DNA from 3 places in the Ferdinandcohnia sp. FSL W7-1320 genome. Region 1 is predicted to be linked to each of the others. Evidence: riboswitches for the same ligand, from Rfam matches in the RefSeq annotation. Region 1 holds a riboswitch; each other region holds the start of a gene.
What was found. A riboswitch is a leader RNA that binds a small molecule or an ion and turns the genes downstream of it on or off. The one in region 1 is predicted to bind thiamine pyrophosphate.
Positions count from the first base shown of each region.

Region 2: it holds a riboswitch for thiamine pyrophosphate, as region 1 does, so the genes downstream of both, tenA (thiaminase II) here and NST91_RS14515 (3-oxoacyl-ACP reductase) in region 1, are expected to answer to the same signal.
Region 3: it holds a riboswitch for thiamine pyrophosphate, as region 1 does, so the genes downstream of both, thiM (hydroxyethylthiazole kinase) here and NST91_RS14515 (3-oxoacyl-ACP reductase) in region 1, are expected to answer to the same signal.

Region 1 covers NZ_JBBPAM010000001.1:2,907,883-2,915,449, reverse strand. Annotated here, with positions in the region: gene NST91_RS14525 (Na+/H+ antiporter NhaC family protein) at 1-454, shown strand, start outside; gene thiW (energy coupling factor transporter S component ThiW) at 1,246-1,749, opposite strand; gene NST91_RS14515 (3-oxoacyl-ACP reductase) at 1,771-2,532, opposite strand; TPP riboswitch at 2,623-2,729, opposite strand; gene NST91_RS14510 (hypothetical protein) at 2,865-3,263, shown strand; gene NST91_RS14505 (DNA alkylation repair protein) at 3,284-3,946, opposite strand; gene NST91_RS14500 (hypothetical protein) at 4,072-4,203, opposite strand; gene NST91_RS14495 (SRPBCC family protein) at 4,652-5,089, opposite strand; gene NST91_RS14490 (MerR family transcriptional regulator) at 5,086-5,430, opposite strand; gene NST91_RS14485 (alpha/beta fold hydrolase) at 5,591-6,643, shown strand; gene NST91_RS14480 (hypothetical protein) at 6,772-6,915, shown strand; gene NST91_RS14475 (RlpA-like double-psi beta-barrel domain-containing protein) at 6,960-7,406, opposite strand; gene NST91_RS14470 (RrF2 family transcriptional regulator) at 7,540-7,567, opposite strand, start outside.
Region 2 covers NZ_JBBPAM010000001.1:2,224,289-2,231,855, reverse strand. Annotated here, with positions in the region: gene NST91_RS11245 (PAS domain S-box protein) at 1-1,249, opposite strand, end outside; gene NST91_RS11240 (AraC family transcriptional regulator) at 1,393-2,244, opposite strand; gene NST91_RS11235 (pectate lyase family protein) at 2,676-4,346, shown strand; gene tenA (thiaminase II) at 4,389-5,069, opposite strand; TPP riboswitch at 5,178-5,281, opposite strand; gene NST91_RS11225 (lysozyme inhibitor LprI family protein) at 5,400-6,047, opposite strand; gene NST91_RS11220 (glycine zipper domain-containing protein) at 6,180-6,638, opposite strand; gene NST91_RS11215 (hypothetical protein) at 6,855-7,352, opposite strand; gene NST91_RS11210 (ATP-binding cassette domain-containing protein) at 7,520-7,567, opposite strand, start outside.
Region 3 covers NZ_JBBPAM010000001.1:3,555,973-3,563,539, reverse strand. Annotated here, with positions in the region: gene NST91_RS17635 (DmpA family aminopeptidase) at 1-286, shown strand, start outside; gene NST91_RS17630 (gamma-glutamyl-gamma-aminobutyrate hydrolase family protein) at 302-1,003, shown strand; gene NST91_RS17625 (hypothetical protein) at 1,049-1,372, opposite strand; gene NST91_RS17620 (HAAS signaling domain-containing protein) at 1,470-2,471, opposite strand; gene NST91_RS17615 (helix-turn-helix transcriptional regulator) at 2,458-2,805, opposite strand; gene NST91_RS17610 (YetF domain-containing protein) at 2,974-3,672, shown strand; TPP riboswitch at 3,743-3,852, shown strand; gene thiM (hydroxyethylthiazole kinase) at 3,913-4,737, shown strand; gene thiE (thiamine phosphate synthase) at 4,724-5,371, shown strand; gene thiD (bifunctional hydroxymethylpyrimidine kinase/phosphomethylpyrimidine kinase) at 5,371-6,156, shown strand; gene NST91_RS17590 (NAD(P)H-dependent flavin oxidoreductase) at 7,500-7,567, opposite strand, start outside.

The DNA.
Region 1 (7,567 bases):
TTACGATGGTGGAAACCAAATGATGCAGGCGATTACCCTTCTCATTCTTATATGGGCTCTTACCTTATCGGCTGAGGAACTAGGATTTTCTGAATTTATTAGTTCCACTTTAGGCTCATTTTTACCAGGGTTTTTAACACCTGCGACGATTTTTCTAATTGGGTCAGTTGTTGGGTACTTTATTGGTTCCTCTTGGGGAACATGGGGGTTATTTATGCCGCTTGGAATTGCTTTGGCCCTTTCGACTGGTGCCTCCATCCCACTAACCGTCGGAGCTGTTTTTGCGAGCGGAGCATTTGGAGCTTTGACTTCACCACTTGGTGACACAACGATAACCACGGCCTCAATACTAGATTTAGAACTAGTGGATTATGCACAATATAAATTAAAGGTTTCAGCAATAGGAGGAGTAATTGCCATTGTGTTATATATCATTGGTGGTTTGATATTTTAAAAAAGATTAAATTAACATGCAGATAGTTCGGTTATTGTGGTGGAGAAACATTCGTTTTGGAAATCAATTCTACCTTATTTTGGAATTTACGCATGATTTAAATTGGTAAACTAAATAAAAGCATACGCATTTCAACTCTACGTATGCTTTTATCACTTTTTCGCTTAAAAATAATACACGAATGGATATTTCTTACATTTTTAATCATAATTGAAATCAATTCTACCTTTTTTTGGAATTTACGCATGACTTTATATTGCTAAACTATCTAAAAGCATACGCATTTCAATTTTACGTATGCTTTTATCGCTTTTTCGCTTAAAAAATGATACACAAATGGATATTTATTACAGTCTTAATCTTAATTGAGATCGAATCTACCTTATTTTGGAATTTACGTATGACTTTATATTGCTAAATTATATAAAAGCATACGCATTTCAATTTTACGTATGCTTTTATCGCTTTTTCGCTTAAAAAATGATACACAAATGGATATTTATTACAGTCTTAATCTTAATTGAAATCAACTCTACCTTATTTTGGAATTTACGTATGACTTTATATTGCTAAATTATATAAAAGCATACGCATTTCAACTTTACGCATGCTTTTATCACTTTTTCGCTTAAAAACAATACACAAATGGAAATCTACTACATTTTTAATCTAAATTGAAATTTCTACCTTTTTTGTTAGTTATTTACTTGTAATTCATTCGTATGCATGTAATGGTTTTTTTCTACGTAGTCTGAACTACAACACATACAAGTTTAGTCTCCTCAAGTTTCTTAGAAGTTTCGTTCTAGATATTTATTGAACGCGGGGTTTTTTAATACGATTCCAACAATGATAAATCCAAAAATAGATCCCACAATGGAGCTGAAAATAAACGATGGTATGAAGCCAAAAATGGCTGCATCCTGTCCAAGAATAAGCGTGGCAATTGGATAACAAGCAATTGCCCCTAAGATCCCTGTTCCAATAATTTCACCTGTCATTGCCATTGACGCTTTCTTAGTTTTTGTATAAAGGATTGCTGCTAAAAAAGCTCCTATCATACTTCCTGGAAAGGCAAATAAAGAGCCAGTCCCAAGCATGTTTCGAAGTAAAGATACAGAAAAAGCTTGAAGCACGGCGTATGCTGGACCTAAGATAACCGCCGACAAGACATTAATAAAATGCTGCATAGGAAATACTTTTGTGAAACCTATTGGAATTGCAAATAAATGACTTGTAACTGTTCCGATAGCGACAAGCATTGCTGTGAGTGTCATTTTTAGTGTTTTACTCAAGATGAATCCCCCATTACCGATTTAATTCATTACCAAACCGCCGTCAACAATAAGGTTTTGACCCGTTACCCCTTTACTCCAAGGTGATGCAAAGAAAAGAACTGCGTTTGCTACATCTTCCGGTGTTGTTACTTTTTGTAGTGGCGTAGATTCCTTTATCAATTGGAAAACCTCTTCAGACGTTGCCGAACTTGCATCCGTTGTTTGAAGTAATCCCCCAGAAATCATATTTACGTTTATTCCATATGGACCAAGGTCTTTTGCCATGTTCCGAGTGAATCCTAAAAGAGCTGCTTTGCTAGTGTTGTAATCATGGTAAGCAACAACAGGATTTTGAAAGAGATTCGTGCCAATTGTTACAATACGTCCAAAGCCAAGCTCTTTCATGTCTGGAAGTGCTGCTTGTGTTGTATGTAAAGCTCCTTTTATTGCTCCTTCGAGCTGTGCGTGAAAATCCTCCCAAGAAATAGTTTCGGCGTTCTTTCTTGCGACTGGGTCAAAACGAAAATTGATTAAGGCATTATTTACAACGGTTGTTATAGGTTGATCAAAATATTTTTTCGCTTCAACAAATAGATTCTGTACTTGTTCACGATTTCTCACATCAGCTTGAATGGAGATCGCATTTTCACCGATTTCTTCTTGTAGAGAACGAGCTTTTGCTTCACTATGAAAATAGTTGATTACTACCTTTGCCCCTTCATTCGATAAAGCTTTTACGATTTCCTTTCCTAATCCTCGTGCACCACCGGTAACGAGAATAACCTGATTTTGTAGTTTCATTCTAGTAGCCTCCTCAAATAGAAAATAAGAAAAACGCAAAAAACCAGTTCCACATAAATGGACCTGGTTTAAGGTATCAAGAAAAAATGGACATTTTCCACTCTACTTTCCTCCGCCGGTATAATCCGGATCAGGTCCAAAGGGTTAAAAAACGCACGCTTTTCTCTCAGCCCAATCGGGCACCCCTAGTAGTTACGAATATTCTTTCTATAAGGATAGTATGTACTTGCAAAAATGTAAAGGTATTTGATGAATTCAAGATTCTAAGATTCATTATATGGTATAATATGGATAACAGTCTGAATATTCAATTTATAGAAAGGAGTGCTGGGATGTTATTTTATTTAATGATCGCTCTATTTGCAGTAGGAATTGGAGCGATTGGTTGCGGTATTTTTATGTTTTTTGTAAAAATGGAAAAGAAAAAGGCGTTTATTATAAGTTTAATAGGATTATTCATTATTATAGTGACCATGGGTTCTGGTAATCTTCGCCCCTCCTATGAGAAAGAAACCTCCATAATCGTTCAGGAAGTTTCCGTATCGGCCAAAAAAAATGGTGATGGAAAATACAGTTGTAATGTAAGTGATCCATACAGCGTGTATCAGTTTTATAGCGAAGATAAAAAAGAGGTCGAGGATTTTTGCGCTCAATTTAGCAAAGGTGAAACATATGAAATCACATTCCAGTTTAAATCTGGTAAATATACCATTTTAGGAGTAATTAAGTAAAGGCCGGGAGATTCCTGGCCTTAAATATATTTACTACCTTCTCTAACACTTAGCTTTTGCAATGGTGTTTCATTTATAAATTGACGGACTGAATCTGGGTTTGTCTTTGAGTATTCGCGCAAAGCCCAGCCAATTGCTTTTTGGATGAAAAATTCTTTACTTGTTGCATTGGCTTTTATGTATTTGTACAGGATGTTTTCATTTGTTTCTTCCTTATATTTTAACTGGAAAAGAATTGATGAACGTGTAAGCCATAAATGCTCACCAAATGCCCAGCCTTCAATTGTTTCCTCTATCATACTAGGTGTTACTTTAGCAATATTTCCAACTATATGTGGTGAAAGAACATCGACAGTATCCCACCAAGATTTTGTAGTAATGAGCTCTTCGATAAAAGTTAAATGGCTACTATTGACTTTTTTTATAGATCTAACTAAATAATCCTGTGCAGCATATTGGTATTCCCGTTCATCCTTTTTCCACAACTGTGTAACAAGTTCAAGATTTAAATCCTTTTTTAATATTCCTGTTTCATTATAAAAATTACGTGTTAATTGTCTCCTTAAAGGTGTTTTTATTCCGAGAAACGGAAAATGGTTTTTCATATATTTTTGCATCGGTAACGCATTAGCGGGATTACTATGTTCTTCGAATAATGTAACGAGATGGTTTAAATCCTCCATTGTATTGCTCCTTTAAAAGATTTGGTATCCTCATTGTACTCGATGCTCCTATTCTTACAAAATAAAAAATACTATCTTTTCTATGTAAGTATACGTACGAAAAGATAGTATTTTAAATTCGTTACTTATTGCATTTTAATAGGTGTTACGACTGCAAATAGGTTTTCTGTTGGATTGTTGAGGTTGACTTCAATTACTTTATACCCTTCACTATCCTTGTAATCATTTGTAACTTGTGTTTTAATCTCGTTGCTCATTTTCCGTACTTCCCTTCTAACATTTTTCTCACACAATAAGTAGTATATGATGAGGTAACGAAAATGTGCTTTCTTTTAAAAAAAATTTTACTTTTATATTTTGGCTGTTTTCGCAAACTTTGTTGTTTTTATATCGTTGACTTCCGCTTCAGGTGGACGCTTTCCGCGGGCGTGGCTTGAGCCTCCTCAACGAAATGTGGAGGCGGCTTGCACAGAAACGAGAAAATTGGCCACTCCGACAAAGAGGCGTAATTTGCCTCTGAAGGAGGAGTTGAAATTTCTCGAGTTTCTAGCCGCTACAACTGGACAAGTCGCTGCCGCTCCTGCGGGGTCTCAAGTCTCACGCTTTTCCCGCTGGAGTCGCCACCTTACGCTCCAACCAACTTGGTTTGCAATTTATTAACAAAAAGCAACAATCTTTTAGAAAAGAGCCTATATTTTTAATGCTTCATTTCGTACGCGCTCCATAAAATTCCCTTACAACATCATTGTTTGCATTTTTACTGCTTAGTTTTAGCATGGCCCGTCCGACAAAATTAACTCCTATGTTTTGTCCTTCATATATGAATTTAGTGTGGGACTCGTCAATTTTTAGTAGGGTGAAAGTCGTAGTAATTTCAAATGCTTTCCCGAGTACAAAGCTTGTTTGCTTTAGCTTTTTGTTTTCGGTATTATCATATTGTGTCGTTTCAACAATATAGGTTTCTACACGTTTTCCCTCCCGATATTTTTGTTGATGCTTTGCCCCAACCTCTTCTTCTGTTTTTTCAATCAAGGTATGCTCTTCTACTTTCGGCATTATTTTCTTTATATGTTCGTCCGAAAATAGCATCCAAACCTTTTCAATATTCGCCTCAATGATCGTTTCTTCTTTCCATTCAATCATTTGTTTTCCTCCTTCCCAGATGCGAGAAATTCATCAATCTCTTCCTTTTGTTGTTGTAGTTCTGCAATTTGATGCTCAATTTTAGTTCTCTTTTGAATGAGTAATTTATCTAGGTTTGCGAAAGACTCATCCTCCATGACTGATACCATTTCTTGAATTGAAAAGCCAAGCTTTCTTAGTTTTACTAGTAGTACTGCAAGAAAAAAGCTACCATCATCATAGTAGCGGTATTTGTTTTTTGGATCAATGTAAGCTGGTTCTAGAAGTTTGACTTCCGCATAGTAACGCAAAGTTTCCTTGCTTAATCCGGTCAGTTCCGCAAATTCCTTTATTTTGTACATCCTCGCCCTCCCTTTTTATCTTAAAGTGTGTGGTGCACCCCTTAGTCAATATAAAAGTCAATTTTATTTAAAAGTTTGTCCATCTAGCAGTTCTTAATAACGTATTTTACCTATATATATTGTATTAATAGATTCCATTAAATGAAAGGTGGTTGCTACATTGATTGAAAATTCATTTTATACACAAGAATTCCACGGACCCTATGAGCTTTTTCATTTAGGAGATTTCAAACTAGAGGAAGGTGGCGTGATTCCAAATTGTCAGCTTGCCTATGCTACGTTCGGAGAGCTTAATGAAGCAAAAGATAATGCTATTGTCATTCCTACTTGGTTTTCTGGTACAAATAAAGCCTATGAACCATATATTGGCGAAGGACGAGCATTGGATTCGTCTAAATACTTTATTGTGATCATCAACCAAATTGGAAATGGTCTTTCAAGCTCACCTCATAACAGTCCTGCTCCCATAAGTATGTCGAATTTCCCGGATGTTAGAATTGGTGATGATGTACGAGCTCAGCATCAATTCCTTACTGAAAAGTATGGTATCAATGAAATTGCGTTAGTTGTTGGCGGGTCTATGGGAGCACAACAAACATACGAATGGGCAGTTAGATTTCCCGACATGGTTAAACGTGCAGCTCCGATTGCGGGTACTGCCAAGAATACGACTCATGATTTCATCTTTACTGACACATTAATCGAAGCGATTACTTCAGATCCAGGCTGGAATCATGGAAACTATCAGTCTTGTACAGAAGTGGTTGACGGATTAAACAGGCATGCTAAAATATGGGCTGTTATGGGACTTAGTACGGAATTTTACAAACAGGAAAAATGGCGCCTATTTGGTGTCGATTCTGTCGCAGAATTCGTAAACGACTTTTTACAGCCTCTTTTTGCAGCGATGGATCCAAACGCGCTATTAACAATGGCATGGAAATGGCAACGCGGGGATGTTAGCCGAATGACAAATGGTAATCTAGAAGAAGCGCTTGGAAGAATTAAAGCAAAAACATTTGTTATGCCAATTGATGAAGATATGTTCTTCCCTCCGCGTGATTGTGAAGCAGAACAAAAATTGATTCCTAACAGTGAACTTCGTGTGATTAACAGCATTTGCGGTCATTTTGGATTATTCGGCGCAGATGGTCCAGCTTATTTTGAACAAATAGATAAACACCTTAAAGAACTTTTAGCGACTCCTGTATAAACGACTTTATTTATATTAAAGGATCTCGCCATCTACCTGCTAGATGGCTTTTTTGTTTTATTTTATGTGTAAAATGAACTAGAAAGAGCCATATTAGTATCATACTAACTGGGAAAGGATGGTATTACATGAAGAAGGATGAACATCTGAAGAATCAGGTACTTTATATCACGAACCCCGCTTATGATGCTTTGCATTCGGAAAATCTGCTTGAGGATCATGATGAAGAAATTGATCGTGAACAGTTGTCCCTATTGAATAGAGAATTATAAAATAAAAAAGGAGGACAATTTAGACATTGTTCTCCTTTTGTCATTTAATCAATGGGTGTAATTTCTACATTTAGTACCCCAACACTTGGCGCTGCACCTAGTGCTTCAAACGCTTTACGGTGAAGATTGATTCGGTTTGCTGGGAATTTCTTCACTTCATCAACAACTGTTACAATGATATCTTGATTCGGAACAAACGAAACGTTTCGGATTCGTAAACGTTGGCCGCATTTAAAAGGGCTATTTTCCCCTACGGCTGCAGTCATGTTGTTATCATAGGACCAGCCAATTTCACACTTTGTTGGCGTACCTCCCCATGTCCAAGTGGCCTTACCTAAGATAGTATCAGGATTGCGGTTCCAATCCCAGCCATAGTAAGGTGATGGGTATTGTGGTACGTATTGGTTGTAATAATACTCATCATACATATTCCGTGGTTCTAAGTATCCATGACAATAAGGGCAGTAAAAACCAGACGTTTGTCTTATCATCTCACTTCTTCTCCTTCGAAACCAGTATTTTACTAATTACTTCGTCTACTTAAATGTATGTAAAACGACTAGTATTGGTTCCTATTAGAGTAATACTTAGGTTATACCGTTCGAAGTGTTTAATAAGTTCAGCTTAGTTTCCTTCTTCGTTGTTTTGTAGG
Region 2 (7,567 bases), 680 kb from region 1:
CATGCAAATCTAAATACATAATGGTAAACAATGAATCCTTTTCAATCTCTTCCATTAAATCTAAATGGAATTTAAGGCGGTTAGGTAAATCTGTTAAGGTATCATGGTAGGCACGGTACCTGATTAAGTCCTCTTCCTTCTTTTTCTCGGTCACATCCCAGAACACGACTTGGACAGCTGATTCACCGTTTAATTTAGTTGGGATTCCACTTACTTCAACATCAATCTCCTGACCATCTATGCGTACGAATTTTTCATATAAGGTTGGTTCATAAATGCCATTGTCTTCAATATTCTTAATCCTTCTTGATACGATAAGTCGAAAATCCGGGTGAATAATATCATATATTGGAATACCTTCTATCAATTTTTCATCTGTGATTCCTAATAATTGCAAAGCTGCAGGGTTGGCATATTGGATAACACCTTTTTGATGGACTAAAATACCCAATGGGGAATAATCGACTAATTGTCGATAACGGTCCTCACTTTCTTTCAATGCCTGTTCCATTTTTTTTCGTTCCGTAATATTACGATAACTAACTAAAATAGCCCTTTTTTCCATATAAGAGATTGGAACCGCCGATATAACTGCATCAACAATACGGCCATTTTTACTGCGTATTTTCAAATCTAAATCAAGAAGTTGCTTATTTTGATCGATAATTTCTTGGCTCCGAGTTTGAATCAGTTCATGCATGCTAGGATCAATAAATCTCATAATTGACTCCCCAATCATATCTTCAGCAAACGTGTCAACTAGTTTAGCTGCAGACTCATTCGCGTATAAGATAATCTCTCCATCAAATACCAAGATAGGGTCCGGTGAATAATTTAAGAGGTTACGAAACCTTTCTTCACTCTCAAGTAAACTAAGCTGTAAATTCTTTTTATCAGTTATATCAAGAATTTGAGCAATTAGGTAGAACGTTTTATCGTCTTGTTGAAAAATCGAAACGGAAAGAAAAACCCATACTATATTTCCATTTTTATGAAAGTATCTCTTTTCCATTTCATAAGAACTTTTTTTACCTTTTATTAGTTCTTGCACAAATCTAAGATCTTCTTCTAAATCATCCGGGTGTGTAATCTGTTGAAAGGTAAGAGATAATAGTTCCTCTTCTAAATAGCCAGTAATCTTTGATAGTGCTGGATTTGTTTTTATACACTGCCCTTCTAGTGAAAACAAGGCCATGCCTATAGGTGAATAATGAAAAGCTTGTTCAAACCGATTAATAAAATGTAACATTAAATAAACTACCTCTACTATGAAATTTCTATCTTATCGTATAATACCACCAATTCCATATTATCGTTAGTTTTAATTATTTTATGCAACTTATTGACGCTTTTATTTTTAGTAGCTCAACAAAATCAAGAAATTAAAGATGATTATCGTTCTGCTTTTAGAATCCTAAATTGATTCGGGGACATGCCTGTATTCCTCTTAAACACTCGCCAAAAATGAACATGATTGGAATAACCCACTTTTCCTGCAATTTGATTCACTTTCAAGCTTGTATGTATTAAGTATCTTTTTGCTTCATTTATACGGATTGCGTTCAAGTATTCAATAAAACTGCATCCAGTGTATTTTTTAAAAAGTCTACTTATATACTGCTCATTTACATGAAAATGATAGGATAAAACACCAAGTGAAATATCGCTTGTAAAATTGTTATTAATAAATGTAATAATCTTTTCGATTTCATTTTTACCAGTGTTATCTTGTTGTCCCGAAACTTTCATCTTTTCTAAAGGACACGCATCCTCTATCAGTCTATTACTTTCAATTAATAATTGGGATAGCAAAGATCTAAGGTACATATCCCTTTCCTTTAGATTCTTTTGGTACTCCTCGAATAGCCTCATTATGATAGTGTTAATTAATTCTCTTTTATTTTGAGGAATCGATATAATGTACGGTCCATTTTCAAAGAGCTGCTTCACGATATGTTGTTCGCCTAAACTCAAGAAGCACTCCCTAAAGTTTATAACCATTCGCTCATACACTTGATTGCTTTTCTTGACCGTTTTATGGATCACATTTTTATCAATAAAAACGAGATGCTGATTCTTTACTAGGTACTCTTCCCCATTAATAATGTAAATCCGTTCCCCTTTGGATAAATAATAAATTTCGTAATCTTGGTGCAGATGATGTGTTGCCATTGACGGATGGTATCCACTAAAACGATTTATATAAAAAGGCTGTTCACGAAGAGAAACACTTATTTTTTGCACCACTATTCAACTCCTCTCCAAATGAGCCAACAAAATTCTTTATTCGTGTTCTCATTTTTCACCCGCTTAAAACTTGTACTCTAGTTATGTTCTTTTTATTACATGTTCATCTGCCCATATCCTTCATTTTTTAAGGAATCGCAACTTTACTCCTATTTAACAAACGAGGAACTAGGAAAAAGGAACCCCCTCTCCTGTGTACATGCCTAAACACCTTCGAAAATGTAAACAGAAACGTCTTCTTCTCACAAAATATGTAATGAGAAGCTTGCTAAACTAATATAGAAGTTTTTGAATTCACAAACACGAAAGGGTTTACAAGAATAATCTAATGTTTACCGTTAGACGTTGATTGGAGGTGTAATATAAAGGCTTGTTTGTATTTGGTTTGCATTGAGACTTAGTTAAAAAAATTGCAAAGGTGGTATTTTATGAAGTTTAGAAAAGCAATGGTATTGGTTATGGTTTTTTCCTTATTTGCGCCATTTTTCTTGACCGGAAATGGTACGGCTCACGCTGCAGCAATCGATTCGATTCCCAACACTATTAGGTATATGAAAGATTATGACAGTAGTTTTCTATCTGTTTCTGGTTATGCCTCAATAGGGGTGAATGACCGAAGTGAATACATTGATACACCCTATTATCGACAGGTCAAAACAGAAAGAGAGTTTTTACAGGCCATCTTGGATGCACAAGCTGGAAGTGTGAAAGTAATTGAAATCGCTAAGGACTTAAATTTTGGGTGGAAGAATCTAAATCTGAGTTCTGAGGAAACAAAGAAGTTTCGTTTCATTACGAAATATCGAGATCCTATGAACGGATTTACCAATCCAAAAATAGAAGCTTCTGGTGTTTCACAACTAAATATTGATAATGTTGATGGACTCACGATTTTTTCAAAAAAAGGAAAAACGATAAGATCTGTCGAGTTAAAATTACAACGGTCTACGAACGATATCGTCATTCGTAATCTGAACTTTGATGGCATGTGGCAATGGGATGATACAGGAAAACACAAGGAAGTAGGCTGGACTTATATTAAAATAAATGGTGCCAACAATGTATGGATTGACCATTGCAAATTTCCAATTGCAGCGGATGGATTAATTGATACAGAGAACGGTGGCTCCAACATCACCATTTCCTGGTCTGAATTCGGATTACCTGCAGATGAAAATCCCTCAACAGACACTGATATTTATCAAACGATTCAATTTATGGAAGAGAAATATGCTTCAAATGAACTGAATTCCGATAGTGTGTATTACAACATGCGAAATGAAGGTGCCACTAAAGAACAAATCATGGCCTATGCTGCGTATCACAGTAAGGTGCATTTATCAGGTTCAGGTGATAAAGACTATGTGAATTATGTGTCTAGTAGTGGCGATGAGATAAAGGATGGCAATCAAAGAATACGTTTAACACTCGCTTATAATACCTATACCAATGTTGGACAGAGAATTCCTATGATACGCCAAGGTTCTGGTCATGCGTACAACTTGTATTTGGACAATTCCTCTCATCAAGCGATTTTAGAGAATGTCTCGGCAATTGCTGAATTCGGAACAGATACACTTTCACGGGCACTAAATGCTAGAAATGGAGCCTCGATTGCAGCAGATACATCTGTATTCAATGACATTAACGAGCCAATCATTGGTGCAGAGATTCAGGGATTAGATACTAAAAATATGGACGCCCAATGGGCTGAGTTATTCCAAGCAGCTTATAATAGAAACTTAATTGTAAACTCAAAAATTACCAACCAATATGGCACGTATACAGGAAGCAGCTGGGACAATAATGGTGAAAATCTGTTTACAACAGGATTTATATGGTATGACAAATCAACAATCGGAAATTGGGCATGGTCTTCTCATATTGTTGGAAGTGAAAATATGAGTAAAATGAATCCACCTACTGATCCATTTACCTTTGAATATAACTATGACGAGAAACTCCCTTATACGTATACCGTGGTTCCTTTAGACAGCGTTGTTCCAACACTTACAAAATATGCAGGTGCAAACAAGGTAAATATGAGCCCAATTGCATGGTTAAAAACTGACTATAACTCCAACAGTAAAGGTCGATAATATAGGGGGACAGAGGTTCTTTGTCCCTCTGTCCCCATGTCCTTACAGTTTAATTGGCCACTCCTCAAGGTTTTCAGCCATATCCCAGAACATATACTCAAACAAACTGGTTTTGACGACGATTTCTTCAAGTACAGCTAAATCTCGTTCCGGTTTTTCGCTTGCGATTTCATTGATTAGCGTCTTACAATCTTCCGCCAAGGCAGTAAACTCATCGGATGAATACATTTTCACCCATTCACCATAAAATTCATGTTCAACAGCTCCATGCCATATTACGAGCTCTTTTCCAATAAAGTTATAGCTCCAAGCACAAGCAAGGACTGCTGCGACAACATTATCTACACCACCGAGCTGCGCCACATTCAACATGTAACTTGTGTAAGAAGTTGTAGTTGATGAAGGCTTTGTTGCCTCAAGCTCTTCAGCTGATATTCCAAATTTTGCGGCATATTGGCGGTGAAGATCCATTTCCATCTCTAATGTCCCATGCAAAAGGTTTGCAAATATGGACATCGTTTTTAAATCTGGAGCTTTTGCACTCCCTAATGCAAATAGACGGCAATATTCAATCAGGTACACATAATCCTGCTTCATATAATGCTTAAACTTATCCTTATCCAACCAACCCTCGCCAATCCCTTTCACAAATGGATGCTCCAAATACGAATTCCAGATAGGCTCCACTCGATTCCATAAACGATCTGTAAAAAGACTACTCACTTTCTTGTCCCCTCTCTCCATTTGACCTTGGGGAGATAAAAAAACAAAAACCCATCACTAGTTTGCTAGGAATGGGTTAGGCAATATAAAATCGTTCAGTCTAAACATAACGTGCCAACTCCACTTCCCTACGCTAGTGTTACCTAGATCAGGTTCAAAGGGTCGATATTTCTTCTATCTCTCAGCACAAAAATGCTCCCCTAGTCGAATTGTTAGATTATTAAGTTACTAGATACTAGTTAATCATAGTGGCTATGAAAAGGCAACTATTCATGTCCATTGTCCCGCTTGAGTGATTGTCCTACTCAGAGCTTCCTGCAATTAAAACAATCATTTCATATACTTTGCAACCAACGCGTAGCATCTTTCCCTAGTTAGACTTGCTTTGGTAGCAACATATTCTAAGGTTTCCGTCGAGCCACCTTTATATTTCAGTGATGATTCTTTTGCAGTTTCATCTCTATATTTAATCCAATTCCGCTGTTCTTCTCGTAATTGATCCATCTGTTCAGAATCAAGCTGTTCATTCAATACACCATAAATTTCGTTCAATTTCTGATCCCACTTTTTATACCTTGCCGCCTCTTGTTCTTCTAATTCTGCCATTGTTGTTGTATCTTCGGGGTTTCTATCTGCTTCTTCCATTTCATTTAATTCTTTGAGATATGTATCCTTCATACCTTGGTTTATTTCTTTGTTGTCACTAGACTTCGATGACTCTTCATTTTCATTCGTTGATGGTTCTTTAGATGTCACATCTTTGTTTTTAATCTGAGTATGTTCAGGACTCTCAGATTTAACTATTTCACCTGGCTCCTCATCGGTAGCCGGTTTTTCCTCTGTTTTTAGATCGGTGCTAGTTTCTGATTCTTCATTTTCTGGTTTAGCATTTGCCTCATCCGTTGAATTACTACATGCAACCAACGAGAATAATGCTATGATAATTATTACAATTTGTAAACGCTGTTTATTTTTCATTACACTGCCTCCTCTACCAAACTAGTATATCATAAAATTTTCCAGTAACATTTAAGGAAGTTCAAATTCTTTTTTAAGCAATCCTCACCTAATGCAAACAAAAAACACTCACATTTGTAAGTGTTCGATCGACTATATTGTGTTACCTTTTTTCTTAGCATCTGCATCCAAACCAGCACCAATGGCAATACCCATGCTCATACCAAACGATATACCTAACGCAAAGTTGTCAATTATTGTTAATCCAAACACTACACCTAAACTCATACCAATGGACATATATAATGATAGATAAAATCCTTCTGATACCAACTTATGCTTCTTCTGAAGATGTGAAACAATTCCTTGAATGACTTGTTTATGCTGTTTACATTCTTGCTCAATACTATCTATTTTTGCTTCTAACCCCATAAAATGTTTCTTTAAATCAACTAGATGTTCTCGACATTCCTCACAATTCGTCGATAAAGAATCCAGCTTTTCAACCACTCTTTCACATTTATTTAAATCAAGTTTTTTTGCTTGTTCTTTACTTATGTTACTCCTTAGCTTCCTTAAATTTGTTTTTATATCGTCTACAAGATTTTTCAATACACCACCGCCTAATGAAATCTTAATTTGGCAAAGGATCGTTTTTTCTTATACCTTATATACGAATAAAACTCGATTTAGTTTCATTTTTCCATCCACTTTTTACCACTCCTGTTAAAACCGATACAAAAAAAGGAGAGGATTAACAATAATCCTCCCGGTTCCTTTTTTTTAAACTACTCCATATATTAATGAACATTACTCACGAAATTAAGATTAATCAACCATATTGGCGAATGGCCTCTTTCTATGTATTTTTTTAAAACCCTTAATCAGTTGATTTTTTACATCATTAGGATCCTCAACGGTTAGTTCCTTCCAACAAACAATCAAATGATTAATATCCTCTATTTGCCAAATAACCCTACCACCGTAGTGGCTTGCATTTTTCCCACTACCAAATTTTAACAACTGTTTTATTCTTGAATTCAAAGTTGCAGAGCTTTTTCCACCACCGGCTTTCCCGATATAGATTACTTTCGTATTCTTTATCCAACTTTCATTTAATTTTTCTACTGGAACATTCGGATCTTTCCCTTTAAAATAACCACCCGTACCTTCTGTTAAAAACTCTGGTGAATCATCAGGGGTATAAAGCACCATATAAACCCCTTTATTATGTGGAACGATAGAGTGATTTTGCATCAATTCAGTAACCGGAATATAACCTTCGAAGCCATAATCTTTAATTGATTTAAAATTATTATAATCCATAACATCACCTCATTAAATGAGTATGAGTGCAACTTACTTTTATTCAATCTAATTGTATAGAAACAGGATCATTATCCACCTTGGCTACTGATGCGTCCTTTCGTTATTCATTTAAAAAAGGCACATGAACCCTTAAGTATACAGGGTTTAGGCACCTCTTCTTTTCTTTAAATATACTTAGCTGTTATTGATCGTTCACAATTTTTTAGTCCTCC
Region 3 (7,567 bases), 650 kb from region 1:
ACGTGCATCAGTGGGACTTAGTAGAACAGGTTCTTTTATTGGAAATGGGAGTGGGGATGTTTTCATCGGTTTCTCAACCGCAAACACAATCAGTCATGAAAATAAAGGGGAACTCCAAACTATAAAAGTCATTCATGAAGATGACTTGGATCAAGCCTTTTTAGCAACAGCAGACGCTACAGAGGAAGCGATATTACAATCATTACTAACTGCGAAAACGACAATAGGCAGAAATGGAAATACACTGTATTCATTGGCAGAACTGATGAGTGAGATCATTTCATAATGAGGGGGAATAAATATGAATAAGCCGATTATTGGTGTTACCTCGCATGTTGAGTTGGATTATAAACATACGCTGTCGAATGATTATATTCAAGCTGTAATTGGAGCAGGAGGAATTCCGGTTATTTTGCCAATTGGCATTGATGAAGATGTTTCACAGATTGCCAGTAAGATAGATGGGCTTCTACTGACAGGGGGAGGGGATATTGACCCAACCTTATTTGGAGAGGAGCCACATCCAAAGCTCGGGACGATTTCGCCAGGAAGAGATGATTTTGAGCCAGCCATCATTCAGGAGATATTAGATGCAAATAAGCCAATCCTTGCAATCTGTCGCGGTATCCAGATTTTGAATATTGCACTTGGTGGGGATATGTATCAGGATATTTATGATCAACATGAAACCGGGCTACTTCAGCACTCACAGAAGGCAACAAGATATCATCTTGCCCACTTTGTGAAAGCAAAGGAAGGGAGTTTGCTAGAATCTATTGCAGGGTCTTCTGAATTTAAGGTGAATACGTATCATCACCAGGCAGTTCGCCATGTACCATATCCACTTGAGGTTTCAGGGGTTGCATCAGATGGAATCATCGAGGCAATCGAAAGCAAGGGACATTCTTTTGTGTTAGGCGTGCAATGGCATCCTGAAGGCTTGGCGGTCAATGGTGATGAGATTGCGAAACGTATTTTTACAAGATTTGTAGAAAGTTGTTAAGAAAAAAGGAGTTAAGTCTTATACACAGGACTTAACTCCTTATCTTTATCCCCAGTACTCTAAATACTCATAATTGTCAGTGGGAACTCTTTTGATTACTTCATTCGCTTCATTACGATAAATTTCATATTCACGGTAGATGTCAACCTTATTACCGTTGACAATCTCAGTGTCAACATACTGCATCTCCAATTCTAGAATCAGTTCCTCTTCTGAAGTATCCTCTTCCGGATTTGCTGTTACTTCTTCGTCCGAAGACATACCAGATACAGAAATTGCATTTTTGTATTCATAGACATCATCTGATTCAATTACACCGGTCACAAATATAATGGATAGAATCCCGATGGCGGTCAACAATTTATTCAAAGTTACCAAACTCCTTTGTTCCATATCTATTACTCATCTATATGCATTCGAGAAAAAGATTAGGACAACTAATCCCACGGGAGTTGGTAAAAGTCTGTTATCGGATACGATCCTTTCGAAAACCATCATATATACTAATTGCCGCAGATACTAAGAGAATAGTAATTACACCAATAATAAACCTAGAGTTAAAGTGATCTGGGTTCATGGTGAAAAGGTCTTCGGATATATAGGTGATAAAGGCCTGGTTCATGATATTCGGATGTATGAATATCACGATGAATACAATGGCTCCGATTAGTTCGACAGCAGCATTAGAGAAGGCCAAGCCTTTCGTCCATTGTCCCTTAATTAATTTATATAAAGCAAGTGAAATTTCTGTAACAATCACAATAAGAACGATTGGCCAGAACTGTAACAAAACGTCTTGATTTAAGGCTGGAATTACAAATTCAAGTCCATCTTTCCCGCCTTCGTAGATACCTAAAAGCTGATTTGCTTTAAAATATAGAGTTGCCCAAATGGCAGTCCATAGTAAACCTCCAAAAACTTCAAACTTTGAGATCGCTTTTTTCTTTGGGATATAGGTTATACTTTTTAAATCATCTGGAGTCCATTTTTTTAGACTGGCTGTTAATGGTTGGTCATCTTTTGATTTATCCGTTCTTTCGATAATGGCAAACACAATTGTCAGCCAAAAGAATGTTTGTATTGATACTTCAATAATTCTCCATATGCCGAAACCGACAATTTCCAATACCATATTAATGATGGTTTCCTCACCTTGTTGCCCAAGAAAATACTCAGGGATGATTGCGATGAGTGAGATAACAGCCGCAATCGGTATAATCATTTTTAATAAAGTAACATACACATCAAAATAACGTGGTCCAATAAGGTACATGGGCCGATCAAGATAACCACTGGCCAATTTTGCCGGGCTCCCTAATTTTTCTAACGCGATTTTTACATCTTCTTCATTGTAATCATCGGGCAACATGTCCTCGATTGTCGACCGCAGTTCAAGAGCAATGTCATCTCTCACTTTTTCAGGAAGTCGTCGCGTGACTTCCTGAATGTAAATTTCAATCAGATTCATAATCTTCCTCTCCCTCTAATAATTTATATAGCTCTTTCGAATTTTGAATCCATTCCTTTTTTAATTGTAAAAAGATTTCGAGACCGTATTCACTCAAAACATAGTACTTTCTGGGCCTACTCTCCGTTGTGTCCCAATTGCTTGTCACTAGTTCCTGTTTTTCCAGCCGACGAAGCAGTGGATATAACGTACTTTGCTCAATGTTGATACCTGACCCCTCTAATAACTGGACTAGGGAATAGCCATATTGTGGGGTTCGTAATTGACTCAAAACCGCTAGTGTCAACGTTCCTCTTCTTAGTTCAGTTATTAATGAGTTAAATAAATCACTCATTTACCCACCTCATTTTTATTACTATATGACATACAGTATTTGATTTATACTATGTATCGTACACTATTGTTGCGAAGAAAACAATTCTTTTTTTAAAATTGGGTGAATTAATTAAATCGCTTTATTAGGGATAAAATAAATCTCAACAAACTAAAAAGGAGTTTTATGATGGCTGCTTCACAGCTCTTACTAAGGATCGCTATTGCTTTTGTTGTGTTATTTGTACTTGCAAGAATAATGGGAAGAAAAGAAATCAGTCAAATGACATTTTTTAATTTTGTTTCTGCCATTGCTATAGGCTCTATTGCCGCAAATTTTGCAATGAATTCAAATGTAAGTATAGTAAATGGGGTACTAGCGTTAATAGGCTGGACTGTTTTTACATTAGCGATTGCTTTTATTGATATAAAGTCGAAAAAAGCAAGGAAAGTAACAACAGGGGAACCGATCATTGTGATAAAAGAAGGAAAGGTTATGGAGAATTCACTTCGTTCAACACGACTAGATATGGATACCCTTAATTCAATATTAAGACAAAAAGGGTACTTTTCTATTAAAGATGTACAGTATGCCATCTTTGAAACTAGTGGCCAACTTTCGGTGATGCCATACGAACATAAAATGCCTTACACAAAAGAGGATGCCAGTGTTAAGAGTAATCCCTATATATATCCAACCTCGACCGAGGTCATCTCAGACGGTGTAATTAATAACATGAATCTTTCTAGATTAAATTTAGATACAAACTGGCTAAACCAACAATTAAAAAATGCTGGGGTGACGGATGCATCTGAGGTCTTTTATGCAGAGGTACAAAAAGATGGGACACTATACATTGACAACATAGACGACAATATGATGCATTAAGCCTCCGGAAAAATGTATAGGACTTAAAAAGAATGACAGCACAGATTCGTATGCTATAATAGAATCAAATTGAATAGTGCAGGGGAGCTCACACTTGTGGGCTGAGAGTAAGCAAAATGTAGCTTTGACCCTTTACCTGATTTGGATAATGCCAACGTAGGGAATGTGTGTAAGTATGACGATTCATGCGGTATATCTGTTTCAGGTATACCGCATTTTTTATTTGAATGGAGGATTACCATGTTTGAGCAAATCTTAAAAAACGTTAGGCAAAAAACACCGCTCGTCCATAATATTACAAACTATGTGACGGTTAATGATGTTGCAAATATCGTCCTTGCTTGTGGAGGTTCACCGATTATGGCGGACGATCCAAAAGAAGTGGTGGATATTACAAGTATTTGCAATGCGCTTGTGATTAATATCGGTACATTAAATGAGAGAACGATAGAATCTATGATTTTAGCAGGGAAGGCAGCAAACAAACTAGGACATCCTGTTGTTTTGGATCCAGTTGGAGCAGGGGCGTCCAGCCTAAGAACTAATACTGTTTATCAGCTTTTAGATGAGATACGATTTGCTGTTATCAGAGGGAACCTATCAGAAATAAAAACGGTGCATGCAGGCAGTGGAAATACCAAAGGTGTGGACGCAGCTGCAGAAGACGTCATCAATGAAGGTAATCTCGAAGAAATGATTCAGTTTGCTAAACAGGTAAGTAAACAAACAGGTGCAGTCATTGTAATCACAGGTGCTATAGATATCGTTGCGAACACGTACGAAGCATTTGCAATCAGAAATGGCCATCCGTTGATGTCGAAAATTACAGGGACAGGCTGTATGCTTACTTCTGTTGTAGCTGCTTATTGTGGAGCGAATCCTAGTGAAATTTTAAAGAGTACAGCCGCAGCAGTGAGCGCAATGGGATATTGCGGTGAATTAGCTCATCAAAAAGTAGAAGAAATGGATGCAGGAACTTCATCATTCCGTATGTACTTGATTGATGTGATGAGTAAACTAAATTTTTTGCAATTGCAAGGTGGTATGAACATTGAAAATCGATAAAAAATTTATGCAACTATATGCAGTAACAGACCGTGCCTGGACAGGCAGCCAAACCTTAGTGGAACAAGTCGAAGCAGCGTTAAAAGGTGGTATTACATTCCTTCAACTAAGAGAAAAGAATCTTGGGTATGATGATTTTTTACAAGAAGCTATTGAACTTAAAATGTTAACGGCTTTTTATGATATTCCTTTTGTTATTAACGATAATGTTGAAATTGCGCTAGCTTGTGATGCAGATGGTGTGCATGTTGGTCAAGAGGATATGCGGGTTGAAAAAGTACGTGAAATGATTGGCACGGATAAAATTCTAGGCGTGTCGGCTCAAAATGTAGAACAAGCTATTGCTGCTGAGAAAGCTGGTGCAGATTATCTTGGTATTGGTTCGGTATTCCCAACAGGTACAAAAAAAGACGCGAAACCAATGACATTCGAAACCGTGCAAGAAATTTGTAAGAGTGTTTCGATTCCCATCGTTGCAATTGGTGGGATTAATAAAACAAATATTTTAGAGTTAGTTGGAAGTGGGGTAGACGGTGTTGCGGTTGTATCGGCAATCTTTGCACAGTCCGATATCACAGCCGCTACAAAGGAGTTAAATAAGCTTTCAGCAACGATGGTAGGGAGTGGAAAATAATGAAAAAGGTATTGACGATTGCAGGATCTGATTGTAGTGGAGGAGCTGGAATTCAGGCAGATATTAAAACAATTACAGCCCATAATATGTATGCAATGAGTGCAATCACAGCTCTTACTGCTCAAAATACAACTGGCGTATACGGGGTTCTCGATTCGACTCCTGAATTTGTCGGGCAACAGCTGGATTGCATCATGACTGATATTTTTCCTGATAGTGTAAAAATCGGCATGGTGTCATCTCCTGAAATCATCCATAAAATCGTGGAAAAACTAGAAGAATATAAGCCTTCAAATATAGTAGTGGATCCAGTCATGATATCAACTAGTGGGAGTAGACTTTTGAGTGAATCGGCAATGGACGCCTTGATTAGTCAATTAATTCCGCTTGCTACTATTATTACACCCAATATTCATGAGGCTGAGGCGCTTGGTGGGATGGAGATTACCACGAAGGAAGACATGCAAGTGGCTGCCCAAAAATTGTACGAAACCTATAAAGGGGCCATTTTGATTAAAGGTGGACATCTTGAAGATACTGCGGATGACCTATTATATAATAATGGCGAGTTCACATGGTTCCCTGGAGAACGGATCAGTAACCCGAACACGCATGGCACAGGTTGTACACTCTCATCAGCCATTGCTTGTAATTTAGCAAAAGGCCATGATATTAAAACGAGTATAAAAGAAGCAAAACAATATATTACGGGAGCAATTGAAGCGGGACTAGACCTTGGAAAAGGCAGTGGACCATTGAATCATTGTTACGCCCTAAAGAACTAATTAGAGTTGCAGCGTCTGAAGCAGTTGTGTCAACTTCTGACAAGGCACCGCCGAACAAGGGGGATAGTGTCTGAAGCCGAGGAGACTTCGGACAAGGGACCACCGAACAAAGTGGGATAGTGTCTGAAGCGGAGTTAAATTCGGACAAAGAATCGCTGAACAAGCGGGATAGTGTCCGAAGTCGAGGAGACTTCGGACAAGGGACCACCGAACAAGTGGGATAGTGTCCGAATTCGAGCAAACTTCGGACTTGGGACCACCGAACAAGCGAGATTGTGTCAGAAGTCGAGCAAACTTCGGACAAGGAATCGCCGAACAAGCAAGATCGTGTCCGAAGTCGAGCAGACTTCGGACTTGGAACCGCTGAACAAGTGAGATTGTGTCAGAAGTCGAAAAAACTTTGGACATGGATTCGTAGAACAAGTGAGATAGTGTCCGAATCCGAGCAGACTTCGGACAAGAGACCACCGAACAAGTGGGATAGTGTCCGAAGTCGAGCAAACTTCGGACTTGGGACCACCGAACAAGCGAGATTGTGTCCGAAGTCGAGCAAACTTCGGACAAGGAATCGCCGAACAGGCAAGATTGTGTCTGAAGCCGAGCCAACTTCGGACTTGGGTTCGTAGAACAAGTGAGATAGTGTCCGAAGTCGTGCAAACTTCGGACATGGATTCGTAGAACAAGTGAGATAGTGTCCGAAGTCGAGCCAACTTCGGACTTGGGTTCGTAGAACAAGTGAGATTGTGTCCGAATCCGAGCAGACTTCGGACAAGGGACCGCCAAACAAGCAAGATTGTGTACAAAGTCGAGCAAACTTCGGACAAGGAATCGCCGAACAAGCGAGATAGTGTCCGAAGTCGAAAAAACTTCGGACATGGATTCGTAGAACAAGCGAGATAGTGTCCGAAGTCGAAAAAACTTCGGACTTGGATTCGTAGAACAAGTGAGATAGTGTCTGAAGTCGAGCAGACTTCGGACTTGGAACCGCTGAACAAGTGAGATTGTGTCCGAAGTCAAGTCAACTTCGGACAAGAGACCACCGAACAAGTGGGATAGTGTCCGAAGTTGAGCAAACTTCGGACAAGGAATCGCCGAACAAGCAAGATTGTGTACAAAGTCGAGCCAACTTCGGACAAGGAATCGCCGAACAAGCGAGATTGTGTCCGAAGTCGAGCAAACTTCGGACAAGGAATTGCCGAACAGGCAAGATTGTGTCTGAAGTCAAGCAAACTTCGGACAAGGAATCGCCCTACAAGTAAGCCAGAGTCTGAAGCGGATACAACTTCTGTCTTGGCACCACCGAACAAGCGAGCCAGTGTCTGAACCTGAGAACACTATTAACATTAGATGTGTTTTACTTCGGAGATGATTGATTCTATTAAGTTTGCAACGCTTTGATTCTTAGCTAATC